3 regions of the Pseudomonas sp. TWI929 genome follow, and region 3 is predicted to be linked to each of the others. Evidence: predicted binding sites of a transcription regulator. Region 3 holds the regulator's gene; each other region holds the start of a gene.
The links. Region 3 encodes FliA, which starts transcription of late flagellar genes. Its sites were predicted from a motif close to CTAAAGTTTNNNNNNNNNNNGCCGNTAA; they were not measured.

Region 1: ABE456_RS12220 (methyl-accepting chemotaxis protein) is a predicted target of FliA. The motif match lies at 4,545-4,572, and genes of this name have one in related genera.
Region 2: motA (flagellar motor stator protein MotA) is a predicted target of FliA. The motif match lies at 5,352-5,379, and genes of this name have one in related genera.

Annotation. Positions count from the first base shown of each region.
Region 1 covers NZ_JBDJLK010000023.1:11,281-18,460, forward strand. Annotated here, with positions in the region: gene ABE456_RS12205 (EamA family transporter) at 1-158, shown strand, start outside; gene ABE456_RS12210 (MFS transporter) at 315-1,541, shown strand; gene ABE456_RS12215 (transporter) at 1,750-2,682, opposite strand; gene ABE456_RS12220 (methyl-accepting chemotaxis protein) at 2,860-4,485, opposite strand; gene ABE456_RS12225 (tetratricopeptide repeat protein) at 4,757-5,137, shown strand; gene ABE456_RS12230 (SDR family oxidoreductase) at 5,145-5,849, opposite strand; gene ABE456_RS12235 (LysR substrate-binding domain-containing protein) at 5,939-6,844, opposite strand; gene ABE456_RS12240 (DUF1835 domain-containing protein) at 7,100-7,180, shown strand, end outside.
Region 2 covers NZ_JBDJLK010000024.1:53,267-60,446, reverse strand. Annotated here, with positions in the region: gene ABE456_RS12730 (AhpA/YtjB family protein) at 1-566, opposite strand, end outside; gene serB (phosphoserine phosphatase SerB) at 702-1,916, shown strand; gene asd (archaetidylserine decarboxylase) at 2,051-2,914, opposite strand; gene ABE456_RS12715 (rhodanese-like domain-containing protein) at 2,924-3,733, opposite strand; gene ABE456_RS12710 (HDOD domain-containing protein) at 3,778-5,313, opposite strand; gene motA (flagellar motor stator protein MotA) at 5,444-6,295, shown strand; gene motB (flagellar motor protein MotB) at 6,299-7,180, shown strand, end outside.
Region 3 covers NZ_JBDJLK010000008.1:13,712-20,891, reverse strand. Annotated here, with positions in the region: gene flhA (flagellar biosynthesis protein FlhA) at 1-1,053, shown strand, start outside; gene flhF (flagellar biosynthesis protein FlhF) at 1,065-2,372, shown strand; gene fleN (flagellar synthesis regulator FleN) at 2,466-3,299, shown strand; gene fliA (RNA polymerase sigma factor FliA) at 3,296-4,036, shown strand; gene ABE456_RS05935 (chemotaxis response regulator CheY) at 4,142-4,516, shown strand; gene ABE456_RS05930 (protein phosphatase CheZ) at 4,537-5,325, shown strand; gene ABE456_RS05925 (chemotaxis protein CheA) at 5,338-7,180, shown strand, end outside.

The DNA.
Region 1 (7,180 bases), on a different contig from region 3:
CGAGCATTTTTGGCGTGCTGCTCAGCGCTTCGCCCGCAGCCGGTGCATTAGCCGGCTGGCTGATCCTCGATGAGGTGCTGGCACTTACCCAATGGCTGGGCGTTGCAGCGATTGCCATGGCCTGCGCAGGCGCGGCCCTGGTGGGGCGTCGTCGCTGATAGCAAGCGCTCTACCCAAGGCGTTTCATCGATTGCGCTGATGTTTACTATCAAGCGGCCTGCCTGTTGGCCTGGCAGGGCCGTCCCTATAATCGCCTGCAAATCTCCCCGCTCCTGCGCCTGCTACAGGCGACACCCCTCATGGAACCGAACCCCATGCCAAGCAACCGCCAGGCCCCTCGCGGCCTTCCCGAACATAGCCAACAGAGTGTCACGCAGCAGTGGCTGGCAATCCTCTCGGTAGCCGTGGGTGCCTTCGCCCTGGTCACCAGTGAATTTCTGCCGGTGGGCGTGCTCAACGACGTCGCCAGCGACCTTGGCATCAGTGCCGGCCTTGCCGGCTTGATGGTGACCCTGCCTGGCATCATGGCCGCACTGGCCGCACCTTTGATTTCCGTAGGCGTAGGTGCACTGGACCGGCGCTACCTGCTGATCGGCCTGACGCTGATCATGATCATCGCCAACGCCATCGTGGCCTACGCCGGCGACTTCAACCTGCTGTTGGTCGGCCGCGTGCTGCTGGGTGTGAGTATCGGCGGCTTCTGGGCGACCGCCATCGCCCTCAGCGGCCGCCTGGCGCCTGATGGCATGGGTGTAGCCAAGGCCAACTCGATCATCATGGCTGGGGTAACGCTGGCTACGGTTGTGGGCGTGCCCGTGGGCACCTGGCTGAGTGGCCTTATGGGCTGGCGCATGACCTTCCTGGCCACCGCACTGGTGGGGGTGCCCGTGCTGCTGGCGCAGGTATTCTTGCTGCCGCGGCTCTTGCCGGAAAAGGCCATTCGCATCAGCGACCTGCCGGCCTTGTTCATCAACCCGCAAGCGCGGGTCGGGTTGATCGCCGTGCTGCTGATTGGCCTGGCACACTTTGCTGCGTACACCTATGTTGCACCGTTCTTCAAACAGAATGCCGGCTTTGATGGGCCTACGATTGGTTCATTGTTGCTGCTGTACGGCGTGGCCGGGTTCATGGGCAACATTTTCGCCGGCTTCGCTGCCAACCGCAGCGTGCGCCACACCTTGATGCTGGTAGCGCTCATGATTGCCGTCAGCACCGCCCTGTTCCCGCACTTTGCCACCGGCATGACCGGCGCAGCGATGCTGATCGCGCTGTGGGGCTTCGCCTTCGGCGCGTTCCCGGCCTGCGCCAATATCTGGATGTTTGTCGTGGCGCCCAAGGATGTCGAGCGTGGCATGCCGCTGTTCGTGGCCATGTTCCAGGTGATCATTGCGCTGGGTTCGTTCTTTGGCGGGCAGGTGGTCGACCACATGGGCACCGCAGTGCTGCTGAGCCTGGCCACGGCGCTGGTGGGCTGCGGCTTTGTCACGGTGCTGGTGTTGGGGCGCAACGTCAGCAACAGCCTGGCGGCGCAGCCGAGCTAACACCGGCAATGCCGGTGCCATATACCGCGTGGGATTCTTCGCGGGCTTGCCCGCTCCCACAGGTACTGCATCTGCCTTGAAGGCTGTGGGGATCCTGTACGAGCGGCTTTAGCCGCGAACACCGGCAACGCCGGTGCCATCCACCGCGTTGGGTTCTTCGCGGGCAAGCCCGCTCCTGCAGGACAATGCTGCGGCCTGGCCCTGTGCTTCAGATGCCTCCGCCGTAGCGGTACTGCCAGACAATGCCGGCAACATCGTATTCACTGCCAGTACGGGTATGCGCACCCTCACTTGCAAACAGCTTGATCGAGTTCCTTCGATTCAAGGGCAGCGTAAGGGTGCATCCATAGCGCGTGTGTTCCTGGAAGTCATGGTTGCCGACGCCATCGACAGAGGTGTTTCCACCCGCGAAATAGGTCCCGTCCAGCGAGCCCCAGACACCGTTTTCAAAGGCATAGATTAAATGCACCTGTGTCTGGTACATCGGCCGCTGGGAAAATGTATGGTCGCCAAGGTACTCGTGATTGTCGGTGTAGAAAGTTGCCGCCCCCGACAGCTCCAGGGTCACCGGCCCCAGGCGTTTGGAAACACCGATTTCAGGCTTGAATGACCAGCGATTGTTGCCCAGGTTGACCAGTTTGCTGGAGTCGTACTGGCCAAGCGGCGCCGTGACCGCAAGGCTGGTGCCGATAATCACATCCTGCTGGTAGCTGGGGAACTCGGCCAAGGACAGCGCCGGGGCGCCATACAGGTTGACCGAAAATCGCACCCTTGGGTCGATCAGCCCGGTGACCTCACGCTCCCTGGGTTGGCCAGCGAACAGCGCAGAGCCCGACAACCTGGCCTCAGGCACGACCACATCGAACTTTGCCGAACGGCCCGCGACTTCCAGGGACCTGGCAAAGGCAAATACGACGGTCTTGATGTCGAGCTTGGCATCCTCGAGCGGCACCGAGGGGTTGGCGGTGACGTTGCCGTGCAGGTCGCTATAGCCCATGAGCAGGAAGTTGATACCGACCGGCGTATTGGCGTACGACCTGGGCTCAAGATCCTCTGCAACAGCGCCATGGGCCAACATGATCAGCGATGCCGACAGGAAGCGCACCGCCCTGGTAACGCAGGGTTTGTGTTTCGCCCACATTCGCGTGCTTCCTGTCAGGCCCCGGGGTTTCATTTAATGTTGTAGTTGATCTGCAACCCGGGCGCCCGGCTCAGCGTGATGTCTCTACTTTCAGCACCCCGATGTGTGCCGATCAGCTGGGGAGCCGGCTTGCCGTCGATGAGGCCAGCCCAGGCAGTAAAGGCCGTTGCGCCCGCCTCAAACCTTGAACCGCCCCACCAACGCCGTCATCTCTCCCACCAGCCCCGCCATCGCCTTGCTCGCCTCACTGGTCTGCTGCGCCCCCGCCGCCGAAAAGCTCGACAGCTCACGGATGTTCAGCAGGTTACGGTCCACCTCCCGCGCCACCTGCGCCTGCTCTTCGGCAGCACTGGCGATCACCAGGTTGCGCTCGTTGATCTCGCCAATTGCACTGTAGATGCCTTCCAGCACCTGCCCCGAGGCCAGGGTCACGTCCAGTGTCGACTGGGCGCGGCTGGTGCTGGCCTGCATCGAGGCCACCGCTGCTTCGGTGCCCGCTTGCACGCGGCCGATCATCTGCTCGATTTCCTGGGTTGATTGTTGCGTGCGGTAGGCCAGCGTGCGCACCTCGTCCGCCACCACCGCAAAGCCACGCCCGGCTTCGCCCGCGCGGGCGGCCTCAATGGCGGCATTGAGCGCCAGCAGGTTGGTTTGCTCAGACACTGAACGGATCACTTCCAGCACCTTGCCGATATCCCGCACCTGCCCGACCAGTTGCTGCAGGTGTGCGCTGCTGGTTTGAATTTCGCGGGTCATGGCCTCGGTGCCGTCGATGTTGTCGCTGACTTGCCGGCGGCTTTGCGCGGCCAGCTGGTTGGATTCACTGGTGGTCTGCGAGGTGGTGATGGCATTGCGCGCGACCTCTTCCACGGCGGTGGTCATTTCGGTAACGGCAGTGGCGGCCTGCTCCAGTTCCTGGCCCTGCTGACGAAGGTTGTTGGCGCTTTCTTCGGTGACCGTGTTCAGCGCGCTGGCGGCTGCGTCCAGTTGCCTGGCACAGCTGCTGATTTGCCCCAGGGTGTCGCGCTGGCTCTGCTGCATGCGCTCAAGTTCATGGAACAGCTGGCCGATCTCATTACTGCCCTGCCCCTGCACCGGTACGCTCAGGTCGCCGCCGGCAATACGCTGGAAGTGCCGGCCGGCTTCGCGCAACGGGTGCAAAACGCGCTGGGCAATGAAGGCCCAGCACAGCGCTGCCAGCAACAGCGTCGTGCCCAGCAGGCCTAGGCTCAGCAGTTGGGCGCGGGCCAGGCGCCGGTCGGATTCCAGCATGATCTGCTGGCCGCGTTCGCTCAAGGCACCCACCAGTTGTTGGCGCAGCGCCTGCAGCCGGCCCATGGCGTTGCCAGCGTCGGTGTTGACCTTGAAATACTGCTCGAGCGAGCGCTGGCGCGTCGCCTCACGCTGCCCGGCGACTGCCTTGGCATACTCGCCGTAGGTGGCTTGCAGCTGGGTAGCCAGCGCGTGCAGGGCAGGTTCGCGGGCATTCTCGACAAACGCGTCCACCAGCTGTTGGCTCTTGTCGATCAGCTCGACCGACAGCGCCATGCGCTTGCCGGCACTCTCTTCGTTGCCGCCCAATTGCTCGATGAAGCCTGAAGACACATTGGCGCTGGAGCGAATCGCCATCAGCAAGGCATTGTTCAACCGGTCCGATTGGCGCGAGGTCTGGTCCAGTTCGGTGATCTGCTGGTCACTGCCCACCGCTGCCCGCCAGGCACTGACGCTGGAAAACAGCAAGGTGAGGGTGAACAGCGACAGCACCCAGAACATTCCGGTGCGGATCTTCAGGTTGGCAAGCATGCGGGCAGTACTCCTTGTTGGCACCACTTCTGGTCGATGATTCGACGGTGGGTGTGCTGCTATCGGAGGTACTGGCACAGGCTTGAGGCGCGAGGAGGTGGTTATGGGCGGTAACCGAACAGTTGTTGACGGCCAGATACAGGGGAAAGGCAACACATTGCCCAAGCGGGAACTTCAACGCTCCGCTTCGGTCGATAGCATCCCCTCGCCCTCCGGCCAGGGGCTTGCCCAAGCCCTGTCGAGTCTACCGCCGATGCCCAGCACACCTGTTTTGTCAGCCTTGCTCCTGTTGTTCAGCGCAATCACGGCACAAGGCGCACTGGCCGGTGAGCGCTCGGCGCCCATGCGCAGCAACAATGCTTCGACCGCGCTGATCGAAACCGCCTCGCAACAGTATGCCGACGGCCAACTGGACCAGGCGGCAGCCACCCTGGAGCGCGCGCTGCACATACAGCCAAACAACCCGGCAACGTTGCACTACCTTGGCGTGCTGCGCCTTCAGCAAGGCCAGTATGAACAGGCCGAAACCCTGGCACTGCGCTCCAACCTGCGTGTCGGTGCCAACCATGCATTGCGCAATCGCAACCTGCAGCTGATAGAGGCCGCGCACAACGCCCAACGCTCAGGCATGTTGCCCACGGCTGCGCACTGACTGCTGGTCAGACACTGCGCGTCAGGCCACCATCGACCTTGATGTTCTGCCCGGTGATATAGGCGGCACCCTCACTGGCCAGGAAGGCAATGGTCGCAGCGATTTCTTCGCTGGTGCCATAGCGCTTGAGCGGCACGCTGTCGCGACGCTGTTCGGTCGCCGGCAGGCTGTCGATCCAGCCAGGCAGGACGTTGTTGATGCGTACGTTGTCCGCAGCATAGGTGTCAGCGAAAATCTTGCTGAACGCTGCCAGGCCAGAGCGGAACACTGCCGATGTGGGGAACATCTCGTTGGGTTCGAATGCCCAGGCGGTGGAGATGTTGATGATTACGCCACCCTGCTGCCGTTGCATGATCGGCGTCACCAGGCGTGTTGGGCGGATCACATTGAGCAGGTAAGTGTCCATGCCCTTGTGCCAGTCTTCGTCGCTGATCTCAAGGATCGGCGCGCGCGGGCCGTGGCCGGCACTGTTGACCAGCACATCGACACGCCCCCACTTGGCGACCACGGCATCTACCAGGCGCTGCAGGTCCTCGACCGACTGGTTGCTGCCGGTCACACCAATACCGCCCAACTCCTTGGCCAGCGCCTCGCCCTTGCCAGACGACGACAGGATGCCGACCTTGAAGCCGTCGGCGGCCAGGCGGCGAGCCGCTGCTGCGCCCATGCCACTACCACCGGCGGTGATGATTGCTACCTTTTCTACCGACATATTGCCTCCGTTGAAGACTTGACCATGTGTTTGCAAGTGCATTCACAGTAGCAGCCATGCAGGCATGGAGGGAGGCAGCCAGGCTTTGCCTAGCCAGTAGATTTTCTTTCGTCAACTTGGGCCTTCAGCCACGCCCTGACCGTTTGCAGGGCTGCAGGAGGCTGCCCCTTGCGCGGCCATACCAGGTAGAACGCCTTGTCCAGCCGCAACTGCTGGGGGAATACCTGCACCAGTCTGCCGGCGGCGATGTCGTCGCTGACGAAGGCATGGCTGGCCAGGGTAATGCCCTGCCCGCCAACGGCGGCTTCGATGGCCAGCGAGGTCTGGTTGAAACGCATGGCCTTCGCGGTGAGTGGTGGGTGGCCGGGGAACATCGCTGCGCAAAATTGCGGCCAGAAGTTGTGCGCGTCATGCAGTGCTACATACCGCTGCAAGGCCGCGAAACCATCCGGCGGGCCTGTATCAGCCAACAATGCCGGGCTTGCCACGGCGACCACTTGTGGTTCCATCAGCAACTCGGCGTTGAGCCCGGCGCCGAACGGCGGTTGGCCATAACGCACGGCCAGGTCCACGCCGTCGGTATGAAAGTGCGACAGCCGGTCGGTGGCCAGCACCCGCAGGTCGATGTCGGGATTGCGCTCGGCAAAGTGCCCCAGCCTGGGGATCAGCCATTTCGAGGCAAAGGTTGGCGTTACACTGACTGTAAGGTGGGAAGATGCCGGGCGTAGCAGCCGGGTGGCTTCGTCGATCATCGCCAAGGCGCTGCGCACACTGTTGCTGTAGGCATGCCCGGCATCGGTCAGGCCAAGGCCTCGTGGCAAGCGCTCGAACAGGCGCACCTCCAGGCCGGCCTCCAGCCCACGAATCTGCTGGGCAACGGCCGCCTGGGTGACGCCGAGTTCCTCGGCCGCCAGGCGGAAGTTCAAGTGACGCGCCACCACTTCGAACACGCGCAGGGCATTGAGTGATGGCAACCCGGGGAAACCTGCAGGCATGGCGATGATTTTTCTATTGGCTGATCGGCAGCATTGCGCCGAGGCTAACCCCTTCGGCCCAGGAAGTCGATGAAGTGCCAGCAAATGCCGTATGGGAAAACTATCGTTTGCCACCCGATGCCTGCCCCGTTAAAGTCGGCGCCAGGGCGCTGGCTGCGCCTGCGGTCCGCGCGAAGGGGTTGCCCGAGCCATGCGTCAGCACATTCTCATACCAGCTCCCGGCTTGTCGGCGGACCGAGCCCATAAGGAGTTGGCATGCCCGCCATCAATGCATCCCGCCACCACGGCCTGCTCGACCTGCCCGCCTTGCGCAAGCGTGCCAAGCGCCTGCTGAGT
Region 2 (7,180 bases), on a different contig from region 3:
AAGCGGCCCTGGCGCAAGCTGAGGGCCAAGGCCAGGGCCAGCAGGATGGCGGCTAGAATGCCCATGCTCTGCAGGCTGATCAGCATCGGCTGCTGGAACTGGCTCATGTCCAGGCTGATGCGCAGCTGCCCGGCGGTCACGTCCTGGAAGGTGATCTTGGTCTGGTACAGGCCTTCGGCCTCGCCCAGCAGGCTGTTGCGCGGGCGCTGGCCGGCTTCGGCGAGGATGCGGTTGTCCACGCTGTAGATTGCCGCATGGGCGACCAGCGGGTTTTTCACCAGGTTGCCCAGCAGCACGTTGAGGCTGAGGATGTCGTTGGACACCAGCAGCTCGGTCGCCGAGGTAGCAGTCTGGGTAGTCAGGCTCTGACCCAGGGCGTCGGCCTGTTCGTGCATGGCCTGCTTGAACTGCAGGCCCATCACGCAGGCATAGATCACCAGCGCCAGCGCCACCAGGAAGATGTTGGTGCAGGCGATGCGTAGTGCCAGCGGCACACGACGTTGACTCAGGGCACGATAGATCATCAGGAAGAAGTTGTCTGGTTTGACGGGCGTGGGCCGGTTCACTGAGCTCGGCTCTTAATGGCAGGAAAGTGTGGGGCAGTATAGCGAGCCGGGTTTTGTCGGCAAAGTATCGTTGGCGCCCGATGGTCATGGAAAATCGGTAGAATGCGCATTTTTCATCGAAGTCGGAGCCAGGTTGTGCGCGAAATCGTCCTGATCAACATCACCGGTGAGGACCGTCCCGGTCTCACTGCGGCTATCACCGGCGTCCTGCTGCAGGGCGGTGTGAGTATCCTCGACATCGGCCTGGCGGTCATGCACGGCACCTTGTCGTTCGGCATCCTGGTCGATATCCCGGACAACGAAGTGGCTACCGCACTGCTGCAAAGCGTGCAGGCCAAGGCCCACGAACTGAACCTGCAGGCCCGCTACACGCCGATTTCCGAGGCGGATTACCAGCACTGGGCCGATGGCCAGGGCGAAGCGCGCCACATCGTTACCCTGCTTAGCCGCAAGATCACCCCCGAGCAGCTGCAGCGGGTGAGTGCAGTGATCAGCCAGTACGGCCTGACCATCGAGCGCATCGAGCGCCTGTCGGCGCGAGTGGCACTGGATGGCGAAACCGACAAAGGCAAGGCGGCCATCGAGATCTCCGTGCGCGGCGTGCCGAGCGATGCCCAGGCCCTGCGTGCCGACTTCTTCGCCTTGGCCGAAGAACTGAACATCGACATCGCCTTCCAGAAGGACGACCTGTTCCGCCGTAACCGCCGCCTGGCAGTATTCGACATGGACTCGACGCTGATCGAGGCCGAAGTCATCGACGAACTGGCCAAGGCGGCTGGCGTGGGTGAGCAGGTAGCGGCAATCACCGAGCGTGCCATGCGCGGTGAACTGGACTTCCGCGCCAGCTTCAAAGAGCGCATGGCGCTGCTCAAGGGCCTGGATGTGGGCGTGCTGGACGAGATCGGTGCGTCGCTGCGCCTGACCGAAGGGGCTGAAAACCTGTTCGCCGAACTCAAGCGCCTGGGCTACAAGACGGCGATTCTATCCGGTGGCTTTACCTACTTTGCCCGCCAGGTGCAGGCGCGCCTGGGTATTGACTATGTGTTCGCCAACGAGTTGGAAGTGGTTGATGGCAAGGTGACCGGCGTGGCCGTGGAGCCTATCGTGGATGCCCAGCGCAAGGCCGAGCTGCTGCAGAAGCTGACCAGCGAAGAAGGCTTGCAGCTGGAGCAGACCATTGCCGTGGGTGACGGTGCCAACGACCTGCCGATGCTTTCGCTGGCCGGCCTGGGTGTGGCGTTCCGCGCCAAGCCGCTGGTACGCCAGTCGGCCAAGCAGGCGATTTCCACCCTGGGGCTGGATGGCGTGCTGTACCTGCTGGGCCTGCGCGACCGCGACGCGCGCGGCTGATCCGAAAAGCTGAGGGCCGCTTTGCGGCCCAATCGCGACACAAGGCCGCTCCTACAGGGGGTCGCATTCTTCCTGTGGGAGCGGCCTTGTGTCGCGATTGGGCTGCAAAGCAGCCCCAAGGATCGGTCAGGCAATCAAGCTTGCGCAGGCGCCGCCAACTGCTGCCCCATGCGCACTGCAGAACCCGCGCCCAGGCTTTCAGCCCACTTCACCTGCTCCGGCCCGAACAGCACGATGGCGGTCGAGCCCAGCTTGAAGCGGCCCAGCTCGGCACCTTTCTCCAGGTGGATCGGCGCACGGCTGGCTTCGTCGTAACGGAAGGTCTTCAGCTCACGCTTGGGCGGTGTGACCAGCCCGGCCCACACGGTTTCGATCGAAGCAACGATCATCGCGCCAACCAGCACCACGGCCATTGGCCCGCGCTCGGTGTCGAACAGGCAGACCACGCGCTCGTTACGGGCGAACAGCTCGGGAACGTTCTCTGCAGTGGTCTGGTTGACCGAGAACAGGCGGCCCGGCACGTAGACCATTTCGCGCAGGGTACCGGCCAGCGGCATGTGCACGCGGTGGTAGTCCTTGGGCGACAGGTAGATGGTGGCGAACTCGCCGCCCATGAACGGCGCGGCCATGGCCGGGTCACCACCCAGCAGTTCCTGCGCGCTGTAGCCGTGGCCTTTGGCCTGGAAGATGCGGCCGTGCTCGATCGGGCCGAGCTGGCTGACGGCACCGTCGGCCGGGCACAGGATGGCGCCCGGGGTTTCGTCCAGCGGGCGGGCACCTGGCTTCAGGGCACGGGTGAAGAACGCATTGAAGTGCTCGTAGGCGCTCAGGTCTTCGACCAGCGCTTCGCTCATGTTGACCTGGTAGCGTTTGGCGAACCAGGCGGTAAAGGCGTTCTTGAACCAGCGCACGCGGCACTCGGCAATGCAGCCGGCCAGCCGCGACAGCAGGTGGTGCGGCAGCAGGTACTGGCTGATGATGAACAAACGGGATTTCATGCAGGTTCCTTAAACTTCTACAGGCGTGTCCGGGTGGTTGCCCCATTCGCTCCACGAGCCGGCATAGGCCTTGACGCGTGGGTAGCCGAGGGCCTTGGCCACCAGATAAGTGAAACCGGAGCGGCGGTGGGTCTGGCAGTGGGTGATCACTTCCTTGTCAGGAGTGATGCCCAGGTTCTGCAGGACTTCGGCGATGTCCTGGCGGATGCGCAGGTGGTCGTTGAGGTCCATGCCGGCGGTCCACTCGAAGTTGACTGCGCCGGGGATGTGGCCGCCCTTGGCTGCCAGCACTTTCTCGCCGTTGAATTCCTGCGGGCCGCGGGCGTCCCAGATGACCAGGTCATCGGCGCCCAGGCGGCTTTGCAGGTACTCGCGGGTGGCAGTTGGCTCGCTGTGGATGTGCAGGCGCACTGGGGTGGTGCCGCTGGCGGGCACCTCGGTGGAAAGCTTGTCGGCTGGCCAGGCCTGGATACCGCCATTGAGGTAGTGACAAGCCTTGTGGCCGATCACATCGAGCAGCCAGATGAAGCGCCCGGCCCAGCCGCCGCCTTCATCGTCATACACCACGTACACGGCATCGTCGCGATGGCCGAGTTCGCTGAACAGTTTTTCCAGCTCGCCCAAGGCCGGCAGCAGGCCGGGGGCAGGTGGCTGGCCAAGCTGGGTGCGCTTGCCTTCGACGAAGCGTGCACCGGGGATATGGCCGCTGACATAGCGGTTGGCACTGCTCAGGTCGACCAGGATCAGCTGTGGCGAATCCAGGCGCGGTAGCAGGTCGTCGGCTTCGATCACCAGGGGCAGGCCGGAAAAGTCAGTCATCCACGGTCTCCAGTGTGGAAAGAGGGGCGATTGTAGCGCAAGGCTCAGGCCTTGCGGGTGGCAAACACCGACAGGGCCCGCTCGATGCATTGCGCGGTCTTGCCGAACGCTTGCACGCTGATATCGGCCAAAGGCCGGCAGCCTTGGTCGGCCACCATCAGCATCAGCACCTGGTCGTTCACTGCCAGCGAGCGCAGCAATACGTGCTCGCTGCGAAACAGTGCGCGCAGGGGGCTGGGTAGCAGGGCCAGGAACTGTGTGTGGTTCTCTGGCGTGATACGCAATTGGCCGGCTTTGGACAGCAGTTTCTGCAGCAGCTTGTTCTGCGATACCTGCAAGGCCAGCGCGCCGGCCTCCTTGGGCAGGCCGGCGACCTGCTGCACCCGCAGGTAGTCACTGGCTTTGTCCAGGCTCAGCAGCATGATGCGCTGCATGCCGCAGGCCAGCAGGGCTTCGCGGGCCTGGGTGGCCAGGTGCACGGTGTTGGTGAAGGGGCTGGGTTGGGCCAGCAGGTCCTGGCACAGCTTGCGCCAGCGTGCCAGTTCTTCGCTGCTGGGCGGTGGCGGCGCCAGCATGTCCGGGTGGGGGCGGCGCTGGTGCCAGGGCCAGATCAGCGCTTCGGCCGGGTGGAACAGGGCATGCCGGGCATGACGGCGGGCGCTGGCCGCGGCCTGCTGGTGCACTTGCTGCTGCACATCTTCCAGGGATGTCTGCAAATACAGTGCGGTCAACAGCTGCCAACGCAGCAGGTGCGGGTTGTCCCAGCCCACCTGGGCGGCCAGGGCCAGGTTGTTGGCCAGTAGCACGGTATTGGCTGGCTGGTTGAACCATCGGCGCAGGCCGGGTTCTTCATCAAGCCGGTGTTGCTGGCTAAGCAGGTCCTGGTCGCGGGCAATGGCAAGCACCTGGGCCAGTTGTTCGCGCTCCTCAAGCAGCAGCCGGTAACCCTGAGTCACCCATTGGGGCAGGCGCCAGTACTCGGCCATGGTCTGACACAGCGCCATGATGCGTACGCCAAACAGTTCTTCTTCTACAAGGGTGGCATCTTCACCTTTGTGGATAACCCGCAGTTCCCAGCTGTCGAGCAGCTTGGGGTAGGCCAGCGCCAGCGGCCAGAGTGGCGCCAGGAACAGCAGGCTGCCCCAGTGAATTTCCTGCCACAAGCGCGCCAGGCGGCTGGCGAACAGGCCGCTGGCTTGCTGCGAGGCGTGCTGGCTGATCAGCTGGAACTGGCACAGTACCGGCGGGATTTCTTCAAGGGGCACGGAGGGCAGGCGCTTGAGCAACTGTTCGGTGCGCTCCAGGCCCAGGCGGTTGAGGGCGATTTCCAGGCTTTCGGCGGGTTCGGCCTGGCTGGCATTGGTGGGGTGGTTGGCTTCGCGCATCACCGAGAGCACCAGGGCCGGGCTATCTTGCATCAGTTCGGCGATATCGCGCAGCGAGCGGCGGCTATCGTGGATGGCGGCCATGACCCGGTCGTAGCTGTGCTTCGGCACGGGGATTCGAACACTCTCCAGCAGCTTTACCCAGGCCTCTAGCGTACGTGGGGCCTGAGCGGGCACCTTGGTTTCAATTGGCATTTTGACATCAGTCCGAACTGGCTTTTCGCATTGAGTGGCTATAGTCTGGCGCAGTTCTGCCGATAAGTAGAAGAAGAGTTTTAAAGCTCCCGTCTCTCTCCCTGACCACGACAGCAAGTGCTTTGAACCTATGGCTAAAATTATCGGCATCATCGTCGTATTCGCGAGCGTGCTCGGCGGATACGTGCTCTCCCACGGCAAGATCGCGGCGCTGATCCAGCCGTTCGAAGTGCTGATCATCGGCGGTGCAGCCTTTGGTGCATTCTTGCAGGCCAACCCAGGCCACATGACCATGCACGTCATCAAGAAGTCGATGAAAATGTTCGGCTCGCGTTTCAGCCATGCCTTCTACCTGGAGGTGCTGGGCCTGGTGTACGAGATCCTCAACAAGAGCCGTCGTGAAGGCATGATGGCCATCGAGGCCGACATCGAGGACGCGGCCGCCAGCCCGATCTTTGCCAAGTACCCGACGGTGCTGGCCGATGAGCGCATGACAGCCTTCGTCTGTGACTACCTGCGCATCATGTCCACCGGCAACATGGCCCCGCACGAACTCGAGGGCCTGTTCGACATGGAACTGCTGAGCATGAAGGAAGAGCTTGAGCACCCCTCCCATGCGGTGACCGGCATCGCAGACGGCATGCCCGGTTTTGGTATTGTCGCGGCGGTATTGGGTATCGTGGTGACCATGGCCTCGCTGGGCGATGGCGACCAGGCAGCCATCGGTATGCACGTGGGTGCGGCGCTGGTGGGTACTTTCTTCGGTATTCTGGCTGCCTACGGCTTTTTCGGCCCATTGGCCAAGTGCCTGGAGCACGACGCCAAGGAAGAGCTGAACCTTTACGAATCGATCAAGGCGTCGCTGGTTGCCTCGGCCTCGGGCATGCCGCCTTCGCTGGCGGTCGAGTTCGGGCGCAAAGTGCTGTACCCCAAGCACCGCCCAAGTTTCGCCGAGCTGGAACAAGCGGTTCGCGGTCGCTGAGTCATGGAGAACAATCAGCCCATCATCGTCAAGCGCGTCAAGCGCTTTGGCGGCGGCCACCACGGCGGCGCCTGGAAAATCGCCTTCGCCGACTTCGCCACGGCGATGATGGCGTTTTTCCTGGTGCTGTGGCTGTTGTCCACTGCCACGCCTGAGCAGAAGATCGCCATTGCCGGCTATTTCAAGGACCCGATCGGTTTCTCGGAAAGCGGCACGCCCTACATCATCGACCTGGGCGGCTCGCCGGAGCTGGCGCCGGAAAAAACCATCAACCCGGAAGTGAAGTCCGAGCCGACCCCTGACACCACCGTCCAGCTGAACAAAGAGCAGGTCGAGACCATGGCCGAGCAGGTCGAGCGCGAGCGCCTGGAGCTGCTGCTGCAAGAGTTGCAGAACAAGGTGGAAGAGAACCCGCAGCTGCAGAAGTTCAAGGACCAGATCCTGTTCGAGATCACCCAGGATGGCCTGCGTATCCAGATCATGGATGCCGAGAACCGCCCAATGTTCGACATTGGCAGCGCGCGCCTGCAGCCGTACTTCGAAGACATCCTGCTGGCCATGGCCGACACCATCAAGGCCGTGCCGAACAAGATCAGCATCAGCGGCCACACCGATGCCAAGCCGTATGCCGGCACGGGCGAGTTCGGCAACTGGGAGCTGTCGGCCAACCGCGCCAATGCCGCGCGCCGTGCGCTGGTGGCCGGTGGTTACCCGGACGGTCAGGTGGCGCGGGTGGTGGGTTACGCCTCATCGTCGCTGTTCGACCGCAAGGACCCGTTCAACCCGGTCAACCGCCGTATCGACATCATCGTGCTGACCAAGAAAGCCCAGCGCAATATCGAGGGTGAGCAGGGTGCGCCGGAAGCCCCGGCTGCCGAGCCTGCA
Region 3 (7,180 bases):
GAGCTGGGCTGGGACGACGTAACGCCCATCGACATGATCGGCCTGGAGGTCGGCTACCGGCTGATCCCGCTGGTCGACCGCAACCAGGGCGGGCAGTTGCTGGCGCGGATCAAGGGTGTGCGCAAGAAGCTGTCCCAGGACTTGGGCTTCCTCATGCCCACCGTGCACATTCGCGACAACCTCGACCTGCAGCCCAGTGCCTATCGCCTGACCCTGATGGGGGTGATCCTGGCCGAGGCGGAGATCTACCCGGACCGGGAACTGGCGATCAACCCGGGCCAGGTGTTCGGCACCCTCAATGGCATTGCCGCACGTGACCCGGCGTTTGGCCTGGAGGCGGTGTGGATCGATGTCGGCCAGCGCTCCCAGGCGCAGTCGCTGGGCTATACCGTGGTCGACGCCAGTACCGTGGTGGCTACCCACCTCAACCAGATCTTGCAGAAGCACTGCCACGAGCTGATCGGCCACGAAGAGGTCCAGCAACTGTTGCAGGTGCTGGCCAAGGCATCGCCTAAACTTGCTGAAGAACTGGTGCCGGGTGTCATTTCCTTGTCGGGCTTGCTGAAGGTGCTGCAAGCGCTGTTGTCCGAACAAGTGCCAGTACGCGATATCCGCAGCATTGCCGAAGCCATCGCGAACAACGCTGGCAAGAGTCAAGATACCGCCGCGCTGGTGGCGGCAGTGCGCGTCGGATTGTGTCGTGCCATCGTGCAAAGCATTGTCGGCGTTGAGTCGGAGCTGCCAGTGATTACCCTGGAGCCAAGGTTGGAACAGATTTTGCTGAATAGTCTGCAAAGGGCCGGGCAAGGTCAGGAAGACGGTGTTCTTCTGGAACCGAGCATGGCCGAGAAGCTGCAGCGTTCGCTGATCGAAGCGGCCCAGCGCCAGGAAATGCAGGGCCAGCCGGCCATACTCCTGACGGCCGGCCCGATCCGCGCCATGCTGTCGCGTTTCGGTCGCCTGGCTGTACCGAATTTGCATGTTCTGGCGTATCAGGAAATACCTGACAACAAGCAAGTCACCATCGTTGCCACCGTGGGCCCTAACGGCTGAGGTAGGGGATAATGCAAGTTAAGCGATTTTTCGCCGCCGATATGCGTCAGGCCATGAAACTGGTCCGTGACGAGCTGGGCGCCGATGCCGCGATCATTGGCAACCGCCGCATTGCCGGTGGTGTCGAACTGACGGCTGCGCTGGACTACAAGCTGTCCGCCCTGGCCCCGCGTGTGCCCAACGCCGAGCTGGAAGAAGAGCTGCGCAAGACCCACACGCGCATCGCCACCGCCCAGGCCGAACTGGACCACCGCCAGGACAGCAGCGATAACAACCGCCAATTGTTTGCCGGGCAGTCGCTGACCGCCGCCGAGCCGCTGATCGAACCGCACGCCGATGCCCCCGAGGCCGCTGCCGCAGCCACGCCGGCGCCGGTGGACCCGCGCCTGTTCGATGCCATGCGCTCCGAGTTGTCGGGCCTGCGCGAGCTGCTGGAAGTGCAGCTTGGCTCGCTGGCCTGGAACCAGTTGCAGGGCAGCAAGCCGCAGCAGGCAACCGTCTGGCGCCGCCTGCAACGTATCGGCCTGTCCGGGCCGATCGCCCGCGAGCTGCTCGACTTGACCTGCGAGATCGAAGAGCCACGCCAGGCCTGGCGCATGTTGCTGGCGCACCTGGCGCGGATGATCGAAATCCCCGAAATCGAGCCGATCGAAGAGGGCGGGGTAATCGCCATGGTCGGCCCGGCCGGCATGGGCAAGACCACCACCCTGGCCAAGCTGGCCGCCCGCTACGTGCTCAAGTACGGCGCGCAGAATCTGGCGCTGGTGAGCATGGACAGCTTCCGTATCGGTGCCCAGGAGCAGCTCAAGACCTTGGGCCGCATCCTCAACGTGCCGGTGACCTACGTCGACCCGGGCCAGTCGCTGGCCGCGGCGCTGGAGCCGCTGCTGCGCAAGCGCGTGGTGCTGATCGACACCGCCGGCCTGCAGGCCAGCGACCCGGCCCTGCGCATGCAGCTGGAAACCCTGGCCGGGCGCGGCATCGCCGCGAAGAACTACCTGGTACTGGCCACCACCAGCCAGAAGCAGGTGCTGACCGCCGCCTATCACAGCTACAAGCGCTGTGGCCTGGCCGGTTGCATCCTGACCAAACTCGATGAAACGGCAAGCCTTGGCGATGTGCTGAGCCTTGCCATCAGTCATGAATTGCCAGTGGCCTACCTGACCGATGGGCCGCGCATTCCGGACGACCTGCACCTGCCACGGGGGCACCAGCTGGTAACCCGCGCGGTCAATGTGCAGCAGCAGGACGAGCCCAGCGAAGAGGCCATGGCCGACATGTTCGCTGATCTCTATCACAACCCACGGCGAGCGGGTTGATGATGAAGCGTGTGCAAGGTAGCTATGCCAAGGGGTACGCAGAATTGCCCTACGTGTGGCCTGAGTCCCAGCGAGACAAGGTAAAGAACAGACATGGGTAGCATGCATCCCGTACAGGTGATCGCCGTAACTGGTGGCAAAGGTGGCGTCGGCAAGACTAACGTTTCAGTGAACTTGTCCCTGGCGCTGGCCGAGCTTGGCCGCAGGGTCATGTTGCTGGACGCCGACCTGGGCCTGGCCAATGTCGACGTGTTGCTGGGCCTCACCCCCAAACGTACCCTGGCCGATGTCATCGAAGGGCGCTGCGAGCTGCGTGACGTGATGCTGCAGGGCCCTGGCGGCGTGCGCATCGTGCCGGCAGCCTCGGGCACCCAGAGCATGGTGCACCTGGCCCCGGCGCAGCATGCCGGGTTGATCCAGGCGTTCAGCGACATTGGCGACAACCTCGACGTGCTGGTGATCGACACCGCTGCGGGTATCGGTGACTCGGTGGTCAGCTTCGTCCGCGCCGCCCAGGAAGTGTTGCTGGTGGTGTGCGACGAACCCACCTCGATCACCGACGCCTACGCCCTGATCAAACTGCTCAACCGCGACTACGGCATGAACCGCTTCCGCGTGCTGGCCAACATGGCGCAGAGCCCGCAGGAAGGGCGCAACCTGTTCGCCAAGCTGACCAAGGTCACCGACCGCTTCCTTGACGTTGCCCTGCAGTACGTGGGCGCCGTGCCGTACGACGAGTGCGTGCGCAAGGCCGTGCAGAAGCAGCGGGCGGTGTACGAAGCGTTCCCGCGCTCCAAGTGTGCGCTGGCCTTCAAGGCGATTGCCCAGAAGGTCGACAGCTGGCCGCTGCCGGCCAACCCGCGCGGCCACCTGGAATTCTTCGTCGAGCGCCTGGTGCAACCCACCAGCGCGGGTCCCGTGCTATGAATGCCAGCGGCTTCAAGATGTACAGCCGGGCGGCGAAAGACGCCCAGTACGAGCTGATTGAACGCTACGCCCCGCTGGTCAAGCGCATCGCCTATCACCTGCTGGCGCGGCTGCCGGCCAACGTTCAGGTCGAGGACCTGATCCAGGCCGGCATGATCGGCTTGCTGGAAGTGGCCAACAAGTACGATGCCAGCAAGGGCGCCAGCTTTGAAACCTATGCTGGCATCCGCATCCGCGGGGCCATGCTGGACGAGGTGCGCAAGGGCGACTGGGCGCCGCGTTCGGTACACCGCAACACGCGCATGGTCAGTGATGCAATGCGCACCGTTGAAGCAAGAACCGGCCGCGACGCTAAAGATCATGAAGTTGCTGCCGAACTCCAATTGAGTCTCGATGATTACTACGGGATCTTGAACGATACCCTGGGCAGCCGCCTGTTCAGCTTCGACGACCTGTTGCAGGACGGCGAGCACGAAGGGCTGCACGAGGACGGGGCCAGTGGCCAGGTGGAGCCTGCGCGTGGCCTGGAGGACGAACGCTTCCAGGTTGCCCTCACCGAAGCCATTGCCAACCTGCCGGAGCGTGAGCGCCTGGTGCTGGCGCTGTACTACGACGAAGAGCTGAACCTCAAGGAAATCGGTGAGGTGCTTGGGGTCAGCGAGTCGCGGGTCAGCCAGTTGCACAGCCAGTGTGCCGCGCGCCTGCGCAGCCGCCTGGGGGAATGGCGGGCACGTTGAGCCCGCTGTCGTTGCAGTCGTTTTCCATGTTGCACCGAATTGATTGAATGCGCGCTCGGGGCCGAGCGCGTTTGAGACTGCTTGGAGGTCTACTTGAACAAAGACATGAAAATCCTCATCGTTGACGACTTTTCGACGATGCGGCGGATCATCAAGAACCTGTTGCGTGACCTGGGCTTCACCAACACGGACGAAGCCGACGACGGCACCACGGCGCTGCCGATGCTGGAAAACGGCCACTACGACTTCCTGGTGACCGACTGGAACATGCCGGGCATGTCCGGCATCGACCTGCTGCGTAAAGTGCGTGCCAGCGACAAGCTGAAAACCATGCCGGTACTGATGGTGACCGCCGAAGCCAAGCGCGACCAGATCATCGAAGCGGCCCAGGCCGGCGTCAATGGTTACGTGGTCAAGCCGTTCACCGCCCAGGTGCTCAAAGAAAAGATCGAGAAGATCTTCGAACGCGTCAACGGCTGAGTCACGTCAGGGGGCGCGCCATGGATTCATCACAAACGTCTTTGGGCGAGTTCGAATCGACCCTGAAGAAACATGCCCAGGAGTTGGTCGAGAGCCTGGAACGCGGCCGTTTCGGCGAGGCGGTGCAGCTTATTCACGAGCTGAACCAGACCCGCGACCGCGGCCTGTACCAGGAAGTCGGCAAGCTCACCCGCGAGCTGCACAGTGCCATCGTCAGCTTCCAGATCGACCCGACCATGCCGCAGGCCGAGGAGGTGTCGCAGATTACCGACGCCACCGAGCGCCTGTCGTATGTGGTCAAGCTGACCGAGGGCGCGGCAAACCGCACCATGGACCTGGTCGAGGAAAGCACCCCGGTGCTCAACGACCTGGCCAGCGAGGCCAAGGCCCTGAGCACTGACTGGCAGCGCTTCATGCGCCGCGAAGTGGCGGCGCCGGAGTTCCGTGATCTGGTCAAGCGCGTCGACAGTTTCCTGACGCACAGCGCTGAAGGTAACCGCAAGGTTGCCGGCCACCTCAACGACATTCTGCTGGCCCAGGACTATCAGGACCTGACCGGCCAGGTGATCAAGCGCGTCACCACATTGGTGACCGAAGTGGAAAGCAACCTGCTCAAGCTGGTGCTGATGGCCAGCCAGGTCGACCGTTTCGCCGGCATAAATCATGACCACGATCAATTGCGCGCAGAAAAAGATCGAGAAAAACATCCGACTCGGGGTGAAGGTCCGCAGATTCATGCCGATAAGCGTGAAGACGTCGTGTCCGGTCAGGACGATGTCGATGATCTGCTGTCCAGCCTGGGTTTTTAAGGAGCACGTTAGATGAGCTTCGGCGCCGATGAAGAAATCCTTCAGGATTTCCTGGTAGAAGCCGGCGAAATTCTTGAGCAACTGTCCGAGCAACTGGTCGAGCTGGAAAGCCGGCCCGACGATGCCGACCTGCTCAATGCGATCTTTCGCGGTTTCCACACTGTAAAAGGGGGCGCCGGCTTCCTTCAGCTGAACGAGTTGGTGGAGTGCTGCCATATCGCCGAGAACGTGTTCGACGTCCTGCGCAAAGGTGAGCGCCGGGTCGACGCGGAATTGATGGATGTGGTGCTCGAAGCACTGGACACGGTCAACAGCATGTTTGGCCAGGTGCGCGAGCGTGGTGATGTGACCCCGGCTACCCCCGAACTGCTGGCGGCGTTGTCGCGCCTGGCCGAACCTGGCGGCGCTGCAGCCGCTGTGGCGGAACCGGTCGTCGAGGCGCCGGTCGTGGCCGAGGAACAGCACCAGGACATCACCGACAGCGAATTCGAGCAGTTGCTCAATTCGCTGGATGCGGTCAAGGCACAAGCTGAGGCCGACGAGCAGCTGCAGGGCGAGACCGTCAGTGGCGCAGGTGACGAAATCACCGACGCCGAGTTCGAGTCGCTGCTCGACCAGTTGCACGGCAAAGGCCAGTTCAGTGCCGAGGTTGCCGCGCCGCCAGTCGCCGTCAGCGCCGAAGCGGCCAGCGACGAAATTACCGACGCCGAATTCGAATCGCTGCTCGACCAGCTGCACGGCAAGGGCACCTTCCAGGCAGACGCCCTGCCTGCCGTGAAGGCGCCGGCACCTGCTGTGGCTGACAACGCCGTAGTGGCCAGCGCAGCCAGCGACGAAATCAGCGAGCACGAATTCGAGGCCCTGCTGGACCAGTTGCACGGCAAGGGCAAGTTCGGCGGCGACGTGGCTGCCGTTGAAGCGCCTGCCGCCGCCAAGCTGCAGGCACCGGCCGCGGCCAAGGCCGACAGCCAGCCGGCACCCAAGCCAGCTGCTGCGGCCCCGGCACCAGCCCCGGCCAGCAAGCCGGCGCCGCGCGCACCGGCACCGGCTGCCGACAAGCATGCGGTCAGCGAAGCGGAAACCACCGTACGCGTCGACACGGCGCGCCTGGACGAGATCATGAACATGGTCGGCGAACTGGTGCTGGTGCGTAACCGCTTGGTGCGCCTGGGCCTGAACAGCGGCGACGAGGCCATGTCCAAGGCCGTGTCCAACCTCGACGTGGTCACCGCCGACCTGCAAACCGCGGTGATGAAAACCCGCATGCAGCCGATCAAGAAAGTCTTCGGCCGCTTCCCGCGCCTGGTCCGTGACCTGGCCCGCCAGCTGAAGAAAGAGATCAACCTGGAGCTGGTCGGCGAAGAGACCGACCTGGACAAGAACCTGGTCGAGGCCCTGGCCGACCCGTTGGTGCACCTGGTGCGCAACGCCGTCGACCATGGTATCGAGATGCCCGATGAGCGTGACGCTTCCGGCAAGGCCCGCACCGGCCGTGTGGTGCTGTCGGCGGAACAGGAAGGCGACCACATCCTGCTGTCGATCTCGGACGACGGCAAGGGCATGGACCCCAACATCCTGCGCGCCAAGGCTGTGGAAAAGGGCCTGATGGACAAGGACGCCGCCGAGCGCCTGAGCGAGTCGGACTGCTACAACCTGATCTTCGCCCCGGGCTTCTCGACCAAGACCGAGATCTCTGACGTGTCTGGCCGTGGCGTGGGCATGGACGTGGTGAAGACCAAGATCTCCCAGCTCAACGGCTCGATCAATATCTTCTCGGCCAAGGGCCAGGGTTCGAAGATCGTCATCAAGGTGCCGCTGACCCTGGCGATCATGCCCACCCTGATGGTGATGCTGG